One region of the Pantoea sp. SM3640 genome, then DNA from elsewhere that is predicted to be linked to it. Evidence: predicted binding sites of a transcription regulator. Region 1 holds the regulator's gene; each other region holds the start of a gene.
The links. The regulator ArgR, encoded in region 1, controls arginine synthesis, uptake and breakdown. The targets are predictions, from matches to a motif close to ANTGAATAAAAATACANT.

Region 1 (5,007 bases):
AGCAACTGGCTGCCGAAGTGAACAAGCTGAAGGTGGGCAACGGCATGGACGAAGGCGTGATTGTCGGGCCATTGATTGAAGCGTCGGCGGTGGAAAAGGTTGAGCAGCACGTAAAAGATGCAGTAGCCAAAGGCGGCAAATTACTGGCGGGTGGCGAGCGACATGCGCTGGGTGGCAACTTCTGGCAGCCTACGGTCATTACCGAGGCGCATGAAGGCATGCAGCTTGCGCAGGAGGAGACCTTTGGTCCGGTAGCCGCCTGTTTCCGCTTTGATGATGAAGATGATGTTATCCGCCGCGCCAATGATACGCCATTCGGCCTTGCCGCTTACTTTTATACCCAGAATCTGCAACGGGTGTTTCGCGTTTCAGCGGCGCTGGAAAGCGGCATGATTGGCATTAACGAATGCGCCGTTTCCACCGAGCTGGCGCCGTTTGGTGGTGTGAAAGAGTCGGGTCTGGGCCGCGAAGGTTCGGTACTCGGTATGGAAGAGTATCTGGAGGTCAAAGCGCTGCACCTGGGCGGTTTGAGCTAACGGTCATGAACGGGCGGCAGAGGTCGCCCGCAGACGGAGCATGGGAGCCGTCAGCATGAAAATCGAGCGTTTTGATTTTAATGAAATAGTCGACCAGTCCCATTTCTTTCGCCAGTTCAGCGAGCGATTTGCACTGGAGGAGCGCCGCATCTGCGATCTGGATGGATTGTGGGATGTCGTGACGGGCGATCTGTTACCGATGCCGCTGGAGATTGAGTTTGTCAATCTGGGCAGGGGACAGCGACGGCGCTATGGCGCGCTGATTCTGTTATTTGATGAAGCGGAAGAGGAGCTGGAAGGCCGGCTGCACTTTAACGTCAGATAATACATCAGATGAAAAAAGGCCCCGGCGAGCGGGGCCAAAGGGTTCGTCATAGATCTGACGAGGAATTACTTATAAAGCTGTGCAGTGATGTGATAGCTATCACCGGTGCGCGCTTCAATGACTTTATAGGCGCTGGCACCCTGTTCATCCGCTTTCTGTGAAAGCTCAGCGCGGTAATCCATTGGGGATCCCCCGGTTCCACTGATGCTTACGGTGCCCACAGGCTGCAGGTTCTGCGTCTGTTCGCTGGTGACCAGCTGTGCGGCTGATGCGCCGAACGCCATAACGGAAAGCAGACTGACTGTAGCGATGGTTGTTTTGATATTCATGATTATCTCCTCAATACATTCAACAACCTGCGGTTACTCGTAAGGGCCGGTCGTCGATATTTGTTATGCGCCTTCAGGCGTCATCACGGTTAATTATTTATAAAGCTCAGCGGTGACATGCCAGGTGTTGTCCTGGTTGTTTTCGATGATGCGATAATGGCTTGCGCCCTGTGCATCCGCTTTCTCTGACAGCACCTGACGGATATGCGTCTGGTCGCCGTTACGTCCACCAATGCTGATGGTCTGATTCATGGGCTGCAAACCCTGCGCCTGTTCATTTGATACCAGGCTGGCGGCGCTGGCACCCACTGAGAACAGGGACGCCAGACTAAGAGCAGCAATCGCTAATTTCATTTTCATGGTCAACTCTCCTGAAGATTTTGCTTCGGTCCTCCGGAGCGCAAAAAGGCGCGTCAGACAGAGAGCCGCTGGCATTATTGGGTTTAGTTATACAGCGCGGCGGTAGCGTGATAATTGCCGTTGTTGTAAGCCTCGATCACGCGATAGGCTTTTGCGCCCTGCTGATCCGCTTTGTCACTGAGCTTCTGTTTGATATCCATCGGGGAACCCGCGACGCCGCTGACACTGATGGTGCCAATAGCCTGCAGATCCTGTGCCTGTGCGGCATCGATAGATTCTGCTGCTACTGCACCAAATGAGAGTGCAGAGAAAATGCTCAGGGTAGCGATGGTAGTTTTTACGTTCATAGATATTTCCTCGTCGTCTATTTTTATCTTTCTAGTTAGTGTGATTTGCATCACGAAAAGAAGTATAGAACTAATAACGAGAGAAATTAATACCCAGCTAATAATTTTTTTTTGTGATTCTTTATCCTTATGCCTACTTTTAATAACTTAACGTTATAAAAACAGCATAAAAAATAGCCTTTACGGTGATTTTAATCAGAAAAACAGTGAGATAGATCACTTTAACGTTTAGTGCGAAACTATGAGGCGTATTGGACTGGAGTTTGATCTGGATCCGGGCAATGGTGCCGGATCACTGATGTAAAGCAGTGTAAAATAGCGCAGAAGGTTAAGCAGAGTAAGCGATCTGACCAGGAGTCAGGTGTATTAAAACTGGCTTATTAGTATTAAACAGCGGGGCAGTGTGCCGCAAAACGATGGGTAGAAAGAACAAACTGACGACCCGGGGCGGGATAGCAGGCCGTCAGTCAGCGATCAGAGTTCCTGTTCAAACAGGTTGAGGATCGCGCTGTGCAGCTGCTTAACCGTAAAGTCGCGCGCACGGGTAATAAAGATCGTGTCATCGCCAGCGATCGTGCCAAGAATCCCATGTGCTTTGCCCAGCGAATCCAGCATACGTGCAATCAGCTGTGCTGCACCCGGACTGGTATGAATCACCACCAGCGCATCGTTGTAGTCGATATCCAGTACCAGGTTTTTTAACGGGCTGGTGGTGGTCGGCACGCCCAGTTCAGCGGGCAGGCAATAGACCATTTCCATCCTGGCATTACGGGTGCGCACTGCGCCAAACTTGGTCAGCATCCGCGAGACTTTGGACTGATTGATATTTTCAAAGCCCTCATCCTGAAGCGCCTGAACAATTTCGCCCTGGGAACTGAATTTTTCTTCTTTTAATAAGGCTTTGAAAGCCTTGATAAGATCGTCTTGTTTCGATGGGTTTCGCATAGGTTACCAATAAATAGAGAGAATAACCGCGCATCCGCCCGCGGCAGAGTGGTGATTATGCATTTAAATGCATTTTTATGCAATCGGTCGATTGATGAGCAGAGTTCGGGCGGCTAGCGGGCGGCGATAATAGCAAATAAATCCGCTCAGACCAAAACCCCCGTCACAGCCCCGAAAGGCGAAGGTTGCAAAGTTGTTATATTATTGGTGGTGTAGTATCAGAAGTAGTAACAGAAAACGCACATAGCCGTTCTCTGTCTGACGACGGCAAAGTTGTCGGTCATTCAGGCGCAATGATAAGTAACTTTTGAATCCGGCGAGCAAGTGTGAAAACACGTAGAATTAACAGCGGATATTTATCATCGCCTGAGCAGTTGATTAAGGTCTGACACAGATAGAATTTCGGCCCATCTCTGCCCCACCTTAATAAGGAGTTAAGAATGAAAGTTGCCGTTCTCGGTGCCGCTGGCGGCATAGGCCAGGCGCTCGCACTTCTGCTCAAAACCCAGCTTCCCGCAGGTTCAGAACTCTCACTGTATGACATTGCGCCGGTTACGCCTGGCGTCGCCGTTGATCTCAGCCATATTCCTACTGCTGTCTCTATTGAAGGTTTTAGTGGAGAAGACGCCACGCCTGCCTTACAGGGTGCCGATGTGGTACTGATTTCTGCGGGCGTCGCACGTAAACCTGGTATGGATCGCGCTGACCTGTTTAATGTGAACGCAGGCATTGTTCGTAATCTGATTGAACAGGTTGCCACAACGGCCCCTAAAGCCTTGATTGGCGTTATTACCAATCCGGTCAATACCACTGTTGCCATTGCGGCAGAAGTGCTGAAAAAGCACGGCGTCTATGACAAAAATCGTCTGTTTGGCGTGACCACGCTGGACATTATTCGTGCTAACACCTTTGTGGCCGCGCTGAAAGGCAAGCAGCCGGATCAGGTGGAAGTCCCGGTGATTGGCGGCCACTCTGGCGTAACCATTCTGCCGCTGCTGTCACAGGTCAAAGGCGTCAGCTTCAGCGATCAGGAAGTGGCTGATTTAACCAAACGCATTCAGAATGCTGGCACAGAAGTCGTGGAAGCTAAAGCAGGTGGCGGATCGGCTACGTTGTCGATGGGCCAGGCGGCCGCGCGTTTTGGTTTGTCGCTGGTACGCGCGTTGAAGGGTGAAGCGAATGTTGTAGAGTGTGCTTACGTGGAAGGCGAGGGCGAATATGCCCGCTTCTTCTCTCAGCCGCTGCTGCTCGGTAAAAATGGCATTGCTGAACGCAGGCCAATTGGCACACTTAGCGCTTACGAACAGCAGGCGCTGTCAGGCATGCTCAATACGCTGAAGAAAGATATCGCTCAGGGTGAAGAGTTCGTTAAACAGTAACTGATGGCTCAGATCTGAAATAACGTCCGGCTTTGCCGGGCGTTTTGCATTACAGGCCGCCAGATTTGTAGGCGCGGGCCGCGGGCGCACCGTTGCTGGCAGGCAGCTTCTTACCCAGCGTTTCCATGCGCATCTGGAACGGTGGGAACGGCATCTCGATACCGTGTTGCTCAAATCCGAGCAGAATCAGCTGGTGCAGTTCATGGCGCAGCGGCATACGGTGCCCCATCTCTGCAGCATGTACCCTGATCTCAAACAACTGAATCCCCTGCTGCAGATCGACAAGGAACGCTTCCGGCGGTGGCGTATCAAGCACATAACTGCAGCGCTCGGCCGCCTGCACCAGAATGGTGGTTACCTGCTCACTGCTGACTTTGGCCGGGGCAGGGATAGTGAGTACCACCCGCGTTACGGAATCGGACAGCGACCAGTTAATAAACTGCTCGGTGATAAAGGCCTTGTTTGGCACGATGATCTCTTTGCGGTCCCAGTCGGTGATCGTGGTCGCACGCGTGTTGATCCGGGTAATACTGCCGGTCAGGTCGCGGATCGTCACGGTATCGCCGATACGAATCGGCTTTTCGAACAGGATAATCAGGCCAGAGATAAAGTTGGCAAAAATCTCCTGCAAGCCAAACCCCAGTCCCACACCCAGCGCAGCAACCAGCCACTGCAGTTTCGACCATTCAATACCAATCATCGAGAAACCAATCAGCCCGCCAATCAGCAGCAGCAGATATTTGGTCAGTGTAGTAATGGCGTAACCGGTACCCGGCGTCAGATTAA
Region 2 (5,007 bases), 320 kb from region 1:
TGTCCGCATTCTGAAACGTTCTGGATAATCACCCGGTGGGCATAACATCGTCTTTTATCTAGCCACGTAATGTTGCGTTCGTCAAATGCGTTAAAGTGCGCTGAAGATGGCGCTAACTAACGGAAATTCACAGAATTTATCGGGAAGGAAGCGGGATAAGTTATTCTTATTGTTAAATCCCGCAGAATGAGGGGGCATTTTGCTGTTAATACAGTGAAATGCCCCATTTACTGTCAATCAGTGACAAAAATGCTGCACAACCTGACTGATAAGTGCCCGCGTCGGCTTAATAAATGCCGTATCGATAAATTCATCTGGCTGGTGTGCCTGATTAATCGAACCCGGACCCAGGACCAGCGTCGGGCAGAGCTGCTGAATAAACGGCGCTTCGGTGCAGTAGTTCACTATCTCCGTTGGCGTACCCAGCAATTTCTCTACCACGCTCACCAGCTCATGATTAGCCGGACACTCATAGCCTGGAATCGGCGGATGCAGTTCGGCCACCGTGACACGGCCCGGCCAGCGGGCGCTCACTGGTGCCAGCGCCTCGTTCAGTAACCCATCCAGCTCGCTCAGCGACAGGCCCGGCAGCGGTCGGATATCCATATGCAGTTCACAACAGGCGCAGATACGGTTAGCAGCGTCGCCGCCATGAATATGACCGAAATTCATGGTGGGATAGGGGATGGCAAAGCCGTCATGGTGATAACGTTCCTGCAGCGTGTTGCGCAGTTGCATCAGGTGGGTGATCGACTCATGCATGAGTTCAATGGCGTTGACGCCACGCGCCGGATCGCTGGAATGGCCCGATTTCCCTTCAATACGAATCACATTCGACAGATGGCCTTTATGTGCACGCACCGGTTTCAGCGAGGTCGGTTCACCGATGATGGCGCAGTCGGGACGCAGTTGCGTTGATTCCGAGAAATATTTGGCACCCGCCATGGTGGTTTCTTCATCGGCCGTGGCGAGGATATAGAGCGGCTTACTCAGCGTACTGACATCCACATCGCGCAGCGTATCGAGAATAAAGGCGAAAAAGCCTTTCATGTCTGCCGTGCCCAGACCATAGAGCTTGTTGTCGTGCTCGGTCAGGGTAAAGGGATCGCGCGTCCAGCGGCCATCGTCAAAGGGAACGGTATCCGTATGACCCGCTAACAGCAGGCCGCCCGCTCCACTGCCGGTTCGCGCCAGCATGTTAAATTTATTGCGGGTGCCGGGCACCGGCTGCACTTCAACGCTGAAGCCAAGGTCGCGGAACCAGCCGGCCAGCAAATTGATTAAAGTTTCATTACTCTGATCCAGCGCGGCATCGGTTGCACTGATCGACGGTGTGGCGATTAACTGGCTGTACAGTTCAATAAAAGGCGGTAATTTTGTCTTCACTGTTGGCGGTCCTTGGGTTAGGATGTATCCATATTCATGCAGTAATAGTGAATAAAAATACATTAACGTCCTCTGCAAGGGAACCTTAAATCACTGCAGATGACAGGGTGGGTAACGGGGCAAGGCCGCGACCCGGAACGTGCGACTGTAAAAAGGGTTACAGCCTGATGTTGAATACGCTGATCGTTGGTGCCAGTGGTTACGCTGGTGTTGAGCTTGCCACCTTCCTGAATCGCCATCCACATATCAACATAACCGCTTTGGCGGTTTCGGCGCAAAGCCCTGATGCCGGCAAGCGCCTGTCCGAGCTCCATCCGCAGCTGAAAGGCGTGGTGGATTTACCGCTGCAGCCGCTGAGCAGCGCGGCGGAGTGGGCAGACAAAGTGGAGGTCGTGTTCCTGGCGACGGCCCACGAAGTCAGCCACGATCTGGCCCCGGAATTTCTCAAGGCTGGCTGTGTGGTATTCGACCTGTCGGGTGCGTTCCGCGTGAACGACGCTGATTTTTACACCCGTTTCTACGGTTTCACGCATCAGCATGGCGACTGGCTCGATAAAGCCGTTTACGGCCTGGCGGAATATCAGCATGAGAAAATTCAGCAGGCGCAGCTGGTGGCGGTACCCGGTTGCTACCCGACCGCTGCTCAGCTGGCTCTGAAACCTCTGGTGGATGCAGGACTGTTAAACGATGCGCAGTGGCCGGTTATCAACGCCACCAGCGGCGTGAGCGGTGCCGGACGTAAAGCCAATGTCGGCACCAGCTTATGCGAAGTGAGCCTGCAGCCTTACGGGCTGTTCAATCATCGTCACCACCCGGAAATTGTCGCGCACCTCGGTACGCCAGTAATCTTCACTCCGCACCTGGGGAGCTTCCCGCGCGGTATCCTGGCCACCATCACCTGCCGTCTGAAAGCGGGTGTCAGCCGCGAAGATATCGCTGCCGTCTTCCATCGTGCCTATGACGACAAGCCGCTGGTACGCCTCTACGATAAGGGCGTACCGGCGCTGAAAGCCGTTGTCGGCCTGCCTTACTGCGATATTGGTTTTGAAGTGCAGGACGAGCATCTGATTGTTGTAGCAGCCGAAGATAACCTGCTGAAAGGGGCGGCATCGCAGGCAGTACAGTGCCTGAACATCCGGTTCGGCTTCCCTGAAACGCAGTCACTGATTTAACGGATAACTAAACCATGACCAATCCATTGATTATTAAGCTGGGCGGTGTGCTGTTAGACAGCGAAGAAGCGCTGTCGCGCTTGTTTGAAGCATTGCTTAACTATCGTAGCGCTCATCAGCGTCCGCTGATCATCGTCCACGGCGGCGGCTGCCTGGTTGATGAACTGATGAAAAAGCTGGCGCTGCCGGTGATGAAGAAAAATGGCCTGCGCGTCACCCCGGCCGATCAGATCGACATCATCACGGGTGCGCTGGCGGGAACCGCGAATAAAACGCTGCTGGCCTGGGCAAAAAAATCGGGCATTAACGCGGTAGGCCTTTGCCTGGGCGATGCAGGCATCGTCAATGTCGCCCCGTTTGATGAAGAACTCGGCCATGTTGGCCACGCAACGCCGGGCGATCCGGCGCTGCTGAACACCCTGCTGGCGGCCGGTTATATGCCAGTAGTCAGCTCGATTGGTATTACTGACAGCGGCGACCTGATGAACGTCAACGCGGATCAGGCAGCGACCGCACTGGCCTCGACGCTGGGCGCTGATCTGGTTCTGTTGTCAGACGTTAGTGGTATTCTCGACGGCAAAGGTCAGCGCATCGAAGAGATGACCGCCGATAAAGCCGAGCAGCTGATTACCCAGGGCATTATTACCGACGGCATGATTGTGAAAGTACACGCTGCGCTGGATGCGGCACGTACGCTGGGCCGCCCGGTAGATATTGCCAGCTGGCGTCACGCTGAGCGGCTGCCTGACCTGTTTAACGGCGTGTCGATTGGCACCCGGATTCTCGCTTAACGACTCTGATTCAAGGATTACGAAATGCAAACGCAAAACATCAAAAAAATCGTTCTGGCTTACTCCGGTGGTCTTGATACGTCAGCCATCATTCCATGGCTGAAAGAGAACTACGGCGGCTGTGAAGTGGTCGCTTTCGTGGCAGACATCGGTCAGGAGCGTGGCGATCTGGAAGGTGTGGAGAAGAAAGCGCTGCAGTCTGGCGCATCTGAATGTCACGTGGTTGACCTGCGTGAAGAGTTCATCAGCGACTACGTTTATCCGGTGCTGCAGACCGGTGCGCTGTATGAAGGCACCTATCTGCTGGGCACCTCAATGGCGCGTCCTATCATCGCTAAAGCGCAGGTTGAGCTGGCGCTGAAAGTGGGCGCGGATGCGCTGTGTCATGGCGCAACCGGTAAAGGGAATGACCAGGTGCGTTTCGAAACTACCTACACCGCGCTGGCACCGCAGCTGAAAGTGGTGGCACCGTGGCGTGAATGGAACCTGCGTTCACGTGAAGCACTGCTGGACTACCTGAAAGAGCGCAACATTCCGACCACTGCGTCGCTGGAAAAAATCTACAGCCGCGACGAAAACGCCTGGCACATCTCCACCGAAGGCGGCGTGCTGGAAAGCCCGGCCAACGCACCGAACAAAGATTGCTGGGTCTGGACTGTCGATCCGCTGGAAGCACCTGACCAGCCTGAAGAAGTGACCGTGACCGTTGAGAAAGGTCGGGTTGTGGCGGTTAACGGTGAAAAACTGAGTCCGTTCCAGTGTCTGGAAAAACTCAACGTGCTGGGCGCAAAACATGGCGTTGGCCGTATCGATATCGTTGAAAACCGTCTGGTGGGCATTAAATCCCGTGGCTGCTACGAAACCCCGGGCGGCACCATTATGGTGAATGCGCTGCGTGCGGTTGAGCAGCTGGTGCTGGATCGCGATAGCTTCAAATGGCGTGAGCAGCTGGGCCACGAGATGTCTTATGTGGTTTATGACGGCCGCTGGTTCGCCCCGCTGCGTAAGTCGATTCAGGCTGCTGCCGAATCGCTGGCGGAAGAGGTTAACGGTGAAGTGGTGCTGCAGCTTTACAAAGGTCAGGCGACAGCCACCCAGAAGCGTTCCGCGAACAGCCTTTACTCAGAAGAGTTCGCTACCTTCGGTGAAGATGAAGTCTACGATCACCGTCACGCGGGCGGCTTTATCCGTCTGTTCTCGCTCTCTTCACGCATTCGCGCCCTGAACGAGCAGAAGAAGTAATTTTCAGGCGGGGTGCGCCTCGCCTCACCGTTTTAATTCAGAGGCGGCATTTATGCCGCCTCTTGTTTAACGATTCAGAGGAGTTTTCACATGGCACTTTGGGGTGGACGGTTTACTCAGGCAGCGGATCAGCGTTTTAAACAGTTCAATGACTCGCTGCGCTTCGATTACCGCCTGGCAGAGCAGGACATTATTGGCTCTGTTGCCTGGTCCAAAGCGCTGGTGACGGTCAACGTTCTGACTCAGGATGAGCAGCAGCAGCTGGAAGCCGCGCTGAATGCGTTACTGGATGACGTGCGTGAGAATTCTGAGCAGATCCTGCAGAGCGACGCCGAAGATATCCACAGCTGGGTTGAAGGCAAGCTGATCGATAAAGTCGGTGCGCTGGGCAAAAAACTGCACACCGGCCGTAGCCG
Region 3 (5,007 bases), 970 kb from region 1:
GCGCGCATAGATGCCGTTACCCGCCTGCTGGAAATACCAGGCATACGGGGTTTTATCGACATCGGTGGTGATCTCGTCGATGCGCGGCAGCGGGTGCAGCACCTTCATGTTGTCGCGCGCTGTGCTGAGGTCGGCAGCGCGCAGAATGAACTGTGCTTTGACGTTGGCATATTCGGACGGGTCGAGCCGCTCTTTCTGCACCCGGGTCATGTAGAGGATATCGAGCTGCGGCATCACCTCTTCAAAACTGTCGTGCCGTGACCAGGCGATGTTCTTCTCATCCAGCATGTCGGTGATATAGGCCGGCATCGCCAGCGCATCGGGTGCGATGAAAAAGAAACGGTTGCCATCAAATTTCGCCAGCGCCTGCGTCAGGGAGTGCACGGTTCGGCCATACTTCAGGTCGCCGACCATCGCCACATTCAGCTGATTAAGACGGCTCTGCGTCTCCTGAATGGTGAAGAGATCGAGCAGCGTCTGGGTCGGATGCTGGTTTGCGCCGTCACCAGCGTTGAGAATCGGGATGCCGCCGGAGAACTCGGTCGCCAGCCGCGCCGCGCCTTCCTGCGGATGACGCATCACGATCGCATCAACGTAGGTGCCGATGACGGAAATGGTGTCGGCCAGGGTTTCGCCTTTTTTGCCCAGCGAGGTATTACTGCCGTCCGCAAAGCCCACCGCTGACGCGCCCAGGCGATGGATCGCAGTTTCAAACGACAGGCGGGTACGGGTCGAGGCCTCAAAAAAGCAACTGGCGATCACCTTGTGCTTCAGCAGTTCCGGCTGCGGATGGGCTTTCAACTTTGCAGCGGTGTGCAGCGCCAGTTCCAGCTCTTCACGACTGAGGTCATTGATTGAAATAATGTGCTTGCGATATAGCGGGTTAGGCATAGCTCTCTCCTCTGCGCGGCCGGATTGCGGACAAAAAAAAGCCCCTGCTTAAGGGGCTTTTTTAAGATCGGGTCGATGACCGAAAGAAACAGCAGCGCCGCCTGCGGTCAGGCGTGATTGAACGTTAAATTGTCCGCTGTGCTGTCGCATATTTCCTCCGGCAAATTGGGCCGCATTATACCCGTTCGCGGTGGGGCGGCAAGAGGAAAACGTTTGCGCCTCGGTAGCAGCTAAGCGCGCATGGGCCGTCAGACGGGTGACGCGCTCTTCACCAGCGGACGTGACTTAGCGTCCTCAGCCCGTCTGAACCCCGCCGGTCAGCGCTGGCCCAGCGTGGCGACCATCACCGCTTTAATGGTGTGCATCCGGTTCTCGGCCTGGTCAAACACAATGCTGTGCGGCGACTCAAATACCTCGTTGCTCACTTCCATACCGTTGGGCAGATCGTACTGCTCTGCCATCTGCTGGCCCAGTGTGGTCTGGTCATCGTGGAAAGCGGGCAGGCAGTGCAGGAATTTCACCAGCGGATTACCGGTCAGATCGAGCATCGCCCGGTTGACCTGATAGTCACGCAGCAGGGCAATACGCTCGGCCCAGACTTCTTTGGCTTCGCCCATCGACACCCAGACGTCGGTGTAGATAAAGTCAGCGCCTTTTACGCCATCAGCAATATCTTCGGTGAGGGTAATTTTGCCACCGGTCTGCTGCGCAGCGTCGCGGCACTGCGCCACCAGTTCGTCCTCTGGCCAGCAGCTCTTCGGTGCCACCAGACGCAGATCCAGACCGACCTGAGCGGCGGCTTCCAGCATGGTGTTACCCATGTTGTTGCGTGCATCGCCCACATAAACCAGTGTCATCTCGCTGAGCTTTTTGCCCGGCAGATGCTCCTGCATGGTCAGCAGGTCAGCCAGCAACTGGGTTGGATGAAACTCGGTGGTCAGACCGTTCCACACCGGCACACCGGCGTGTTCTGCCAGCGTCTCCACCAGCTCCTGACCGTAACCGCGATACTGAATGCCATCGTACATGCGGCCCAGCACCCGCGCGGTGTCGCGCATTGACTCTTTATGGCCGATCTGACTGCCACTCGGGCCGAGATAAGTGACGTTTGCACCCTGATCGTAAGCGGCAACTTCGAAAGAGCATCGGGTACGGGTCGAGTCTTTTTCGAAGATGAGCGCGATGTTTTTGCCTTTCAGATACTGCACTTCGCTGGCGCTTTTTTTCGCCTGTTTCAACTCAGCGGACAGGGAAAGCAGGTGATCAATTTCGGCGGGGGTAAAATCCAGAAGCCTGAGGAAATGGCGCTGATACAGTTGACTCATACAACACTCCGGTAATCATTAAAATGAATTAAAATTCAATTTAACCGTATGAATATTCATTTTCAAGTCTGGAGCTAATAAACTTTTCTTTTTGTGTAGTGGCGCGACAGGCAGTGTGGGAAAATAATTGATTATTGCCGAACTCAGAGAGGACATTGTCATGGCATATGAAGCATTACTGGAAGAGCAGCAGGAAGAGACACGGCAGATTATCGAAGAGCTGCTGGAGGATGGCAGCGATCCTGATGCGCTCTATACCATCGAGCATCATCTCTCATGCAATAATTTTGATTCACTGGAAAAAGCCGCGGTTGACGCATTCAAGCTGGGTTATGAAGTGACCGAGCCGGAAGAGCTGGAGCTGGAAGATGGCACCACCGTGATGTGCGTCGACATCATCAGCGAATCTGCGCTGAAGCCTGAACTGATTGATGTGCAGGTTGAGCAACTGGTGAACCTGATTGGTAAGTACAACGTCGACTACGACGGCTGGGGCACCTATTTCGAAGACCCTGATGCCGAAGATGAAGACGAAGATGACGACGCCATCGAAGATGAAGATGATGATGGTATTCGCCACTAAGTAGCCGGGGCGGAGAGTTCTCCGCCTGTCACTTCTGCCACCCCTTTTGACATCATGAATTACACACCCTTACTTGAACCGATCTATCAGTTTCTGCACTGCCGCACGCCACAGGCCTGGATTGACGAGGCGCGCAAGCCGGAAAACCTGACCCTGCTGTTAACCGACCATCTGGTGTGCGAGCTGAAAGCTGCCCAGACCGCGGTGTGGCTGATCCGCAAATATGTCGCCGACAAACCCAGCGGCGACGCCATTCTGGCGTGGCTGAAGCCCTATGAAGATTTTATTTTCCGCGAAGATGGCGACAGCGACTTTATCAACGCCCATAAGAACCTGACAAAAAGCGTTATTGTGCGCAATGCGCTGCCGTGGGCGGATGAGCTGGTGGAGAAGATGGTGCTGCTGATTAAAGAGGAGCTGCATCACTTCTATCAGGTGTGGGAAATTATGCAGTCGCGCGGGCTGGTCTATCAGAAGATTACCTCCAGCCGCTATGCCAAATCGCTGCTGCGCGAAGTGACCACCCATGAGCCGGAAACGCTGGTGGATAAGCTGATTTGTGGCGCTTACATTGAGGCGCGATCCTGCGAGCGTTTCGCCAGCCTGGCACCGTATCTTGATGATGAACTGGCGAAGTTCTATATTTCGCTGCTGCGCTCCGAAGCGCGGCATTATCAGGACTATTTAATGCTGGCGGCACAGATTGCCGATAAAGATATCGCGCCGCGGGTTCAGGCGATTGGCGTGACAGAAGGGCGGTTAATCAGCGAACCCGACAACGAATTACGTTTTCACAGTGGCGTTCCCGCCTTCTGATCCGGCTGCACGGGCGGGGCGGGCAGCCCCGTCTGTCACAGTAGTTTCAGCATCCGTACTTCGCAGTCGACATGGCCGGTGCAGCCCATCGCGCTGTCGATATGCTCAAAGCCCAGCGACTCATAGAGTTTAATCGCCCGCGTCAGGCTGGCGGTGGTTTCCAGATAGCAGCGACGGAAGCCGTGGCTGCGTGCATATTCTATCGCCCTCAGCGCCAGTTCGCGCGCCAGACCCTGACCGCGCACCTCTGGCAGAAAGTACATCTTTTGCAGTTCGCAGATATCGGGCGCGCTACAGGCCAGAGGTGCAACCCCGCCGCCGCCGACCACTTTGCCCTGATACTCCACAATCCAGTAGGCACTCTGTTCTGCACTGTAGAGCTCAAACAGCTGGTCGAGCTGCGGATCGGAGACGGTGTAGCCCTTGTCAGCCGTCAGGCCGAACTCCGCAGAAACATCACGGATCACCTGAGCAATATGCGGATTATCGGCGGCCGTAATTGGCCGCACCTGGAGGTGCTGAGAGTCAGAAATCATGTTGGGATTGGGTTATGCGAATCGGTTAGACATTTACCAGAAGTAACATTATCGTCATGTAAAAGCAATATTGCTGATATTTTAAGGAGGCAAAGAATGACAGCATTTCATTGGTTATTTAAAAATTATAAGAACTTATCTTTTATTTTTATTGTCATGGGTTTTATCAACGTTTGGGCTTATTTTAAGTGGATTGGACGAGTGGATTTTTTTCCATTAGTAATTGGTAATCTTTCAGCAAGTCTGTCCGTATTGATATCTTCTCTGGTCTTCTTTCTCACTATCTCCATCATGTTCTTTATTCCTTCAGCTCTTTGTTCGTTAATGGGGCTTAAAAGTACAGTTAAAGATAAAAAGAAATTAAGCATTCGGGAAAGACTTAACATTGAATATAACGAAGGATGTACTGCTGTTACTGCTTTGATCACTATTCTCACTGCACTTGCTGTTCTACTTATTAATGAAAATTCCAGTGTTGGGGTTTTTGTTATTCCTGCTTTGATGGGTTTGATAACACATGTGATATGTAATTATTTCATAAATAATCAAAGGCAGGAGTACTTGCGAGTGTTTATTTCTCGTTTGAAAAATATGCACGAACGTAAAAGTCTCGTAAATTGTGAACTAAATAAATGGTTCGCTTGGGAAAGGTTTAAAGCAGATCAGATAACTATAAATATTTTCTACTGTTCTATGTCGCTCTGTATTGCTTTCATTTCTATTTTGCCACTTTTTATTTTAATAGACTTAGAAGTGTATTTTACTGGCGAGAAATTGTTGGTTCAATACTCAATAGTGGTGATTTTATATGTTTTACTTTTTATGCCTGCGCTTATGATACTTTTTAAAAACAAAG

Region 2: argC (N-acetyl-gamma-glutamyl-phosphate reductase) is a predicted target of ArgR. The motif match lies at 1,433-1,450, and genes of this name have one in related genera.
Region 3: argF (ornithine carbamoyltransferase) is a predicted target of ArgR. The motif match lies at 2,239-2,256, and genes of this name have one in related genera.

Annotation. Positions count from the first base shown of each region.
Region 1 covers NZ_CP064872.1:321,470-326,476, forward strand. The annotation lists gene IV493_RS01585 (NAD-dependent succinate-semialdehyde dehydrogenase) at 1-536, shown strand, start outside; gene IV493_RS01590 (hypothetical protein) at 592-861, shown strand; gene yhcN (peroxide/acid stress response protein YhcN) at 927-1,190, opposite strand; gene IV493_RS01600 (YdgH/BhsA/McbA-like domain containing protein) at 1,284-1,550, opposite strand; gene yhcN (peroxide/acid stress response protein YhcN) at 1,634-1,897, opposite strand; gene argR (transcriptional regulator ArgR) at 2,372-2,842, opposite strand; gene mdh (malate dehydrogenase) at 3,283-4,221, shown strand; gene mscM (miniconductance mechanosensitive channel MscM) at 4,271-5,007, opposite strand, start outside.
Region 2 covers NZ_CP064872.1:3,357-8,363, forward strand. The annotation lists gene argE (acetylornithine deacetylase) at 238-1,386, opposite strand; gene argC (N-acetyl-gamma-glutamyl-phosphate reductase) at 1,554-2,558, shown strand; gene argB (acetylglutamate kinase) at 2,573-3,349, shown strand; gene IV493_RS00030 (argininosuccinate synthase) at 3,374-4,591, shown strand; gene argH (argininosuccinate lyase) at 4,682-5,007, shown strand, end outside.
Region 3 covers NZ_CP064872.1:3,353,593-3,358,599, reverse strand. The annotation lists gene pyrB (aspartate carbamoyltransferase) at 1-891, opposite strand, end outside; gene argF (ornithine carbamoyltransferase) at 1,209-2,216, opposite strand; gene rraB (ribonuclease E inhibitor RraB) at 2,377-2,799, shown strand; gene IV493_RS15615 (tRNA-(ms[2]io[6]A)-hydroxylase) at 2,854-3,615, shown strand; gene IV493_RS15610 (GNAT family N-acetyltransferase) at 3,651-4,151, opposite strand; gene IV493_RS15605 (hypothetical protein) at 4,248-5,007, shown strand, end outside.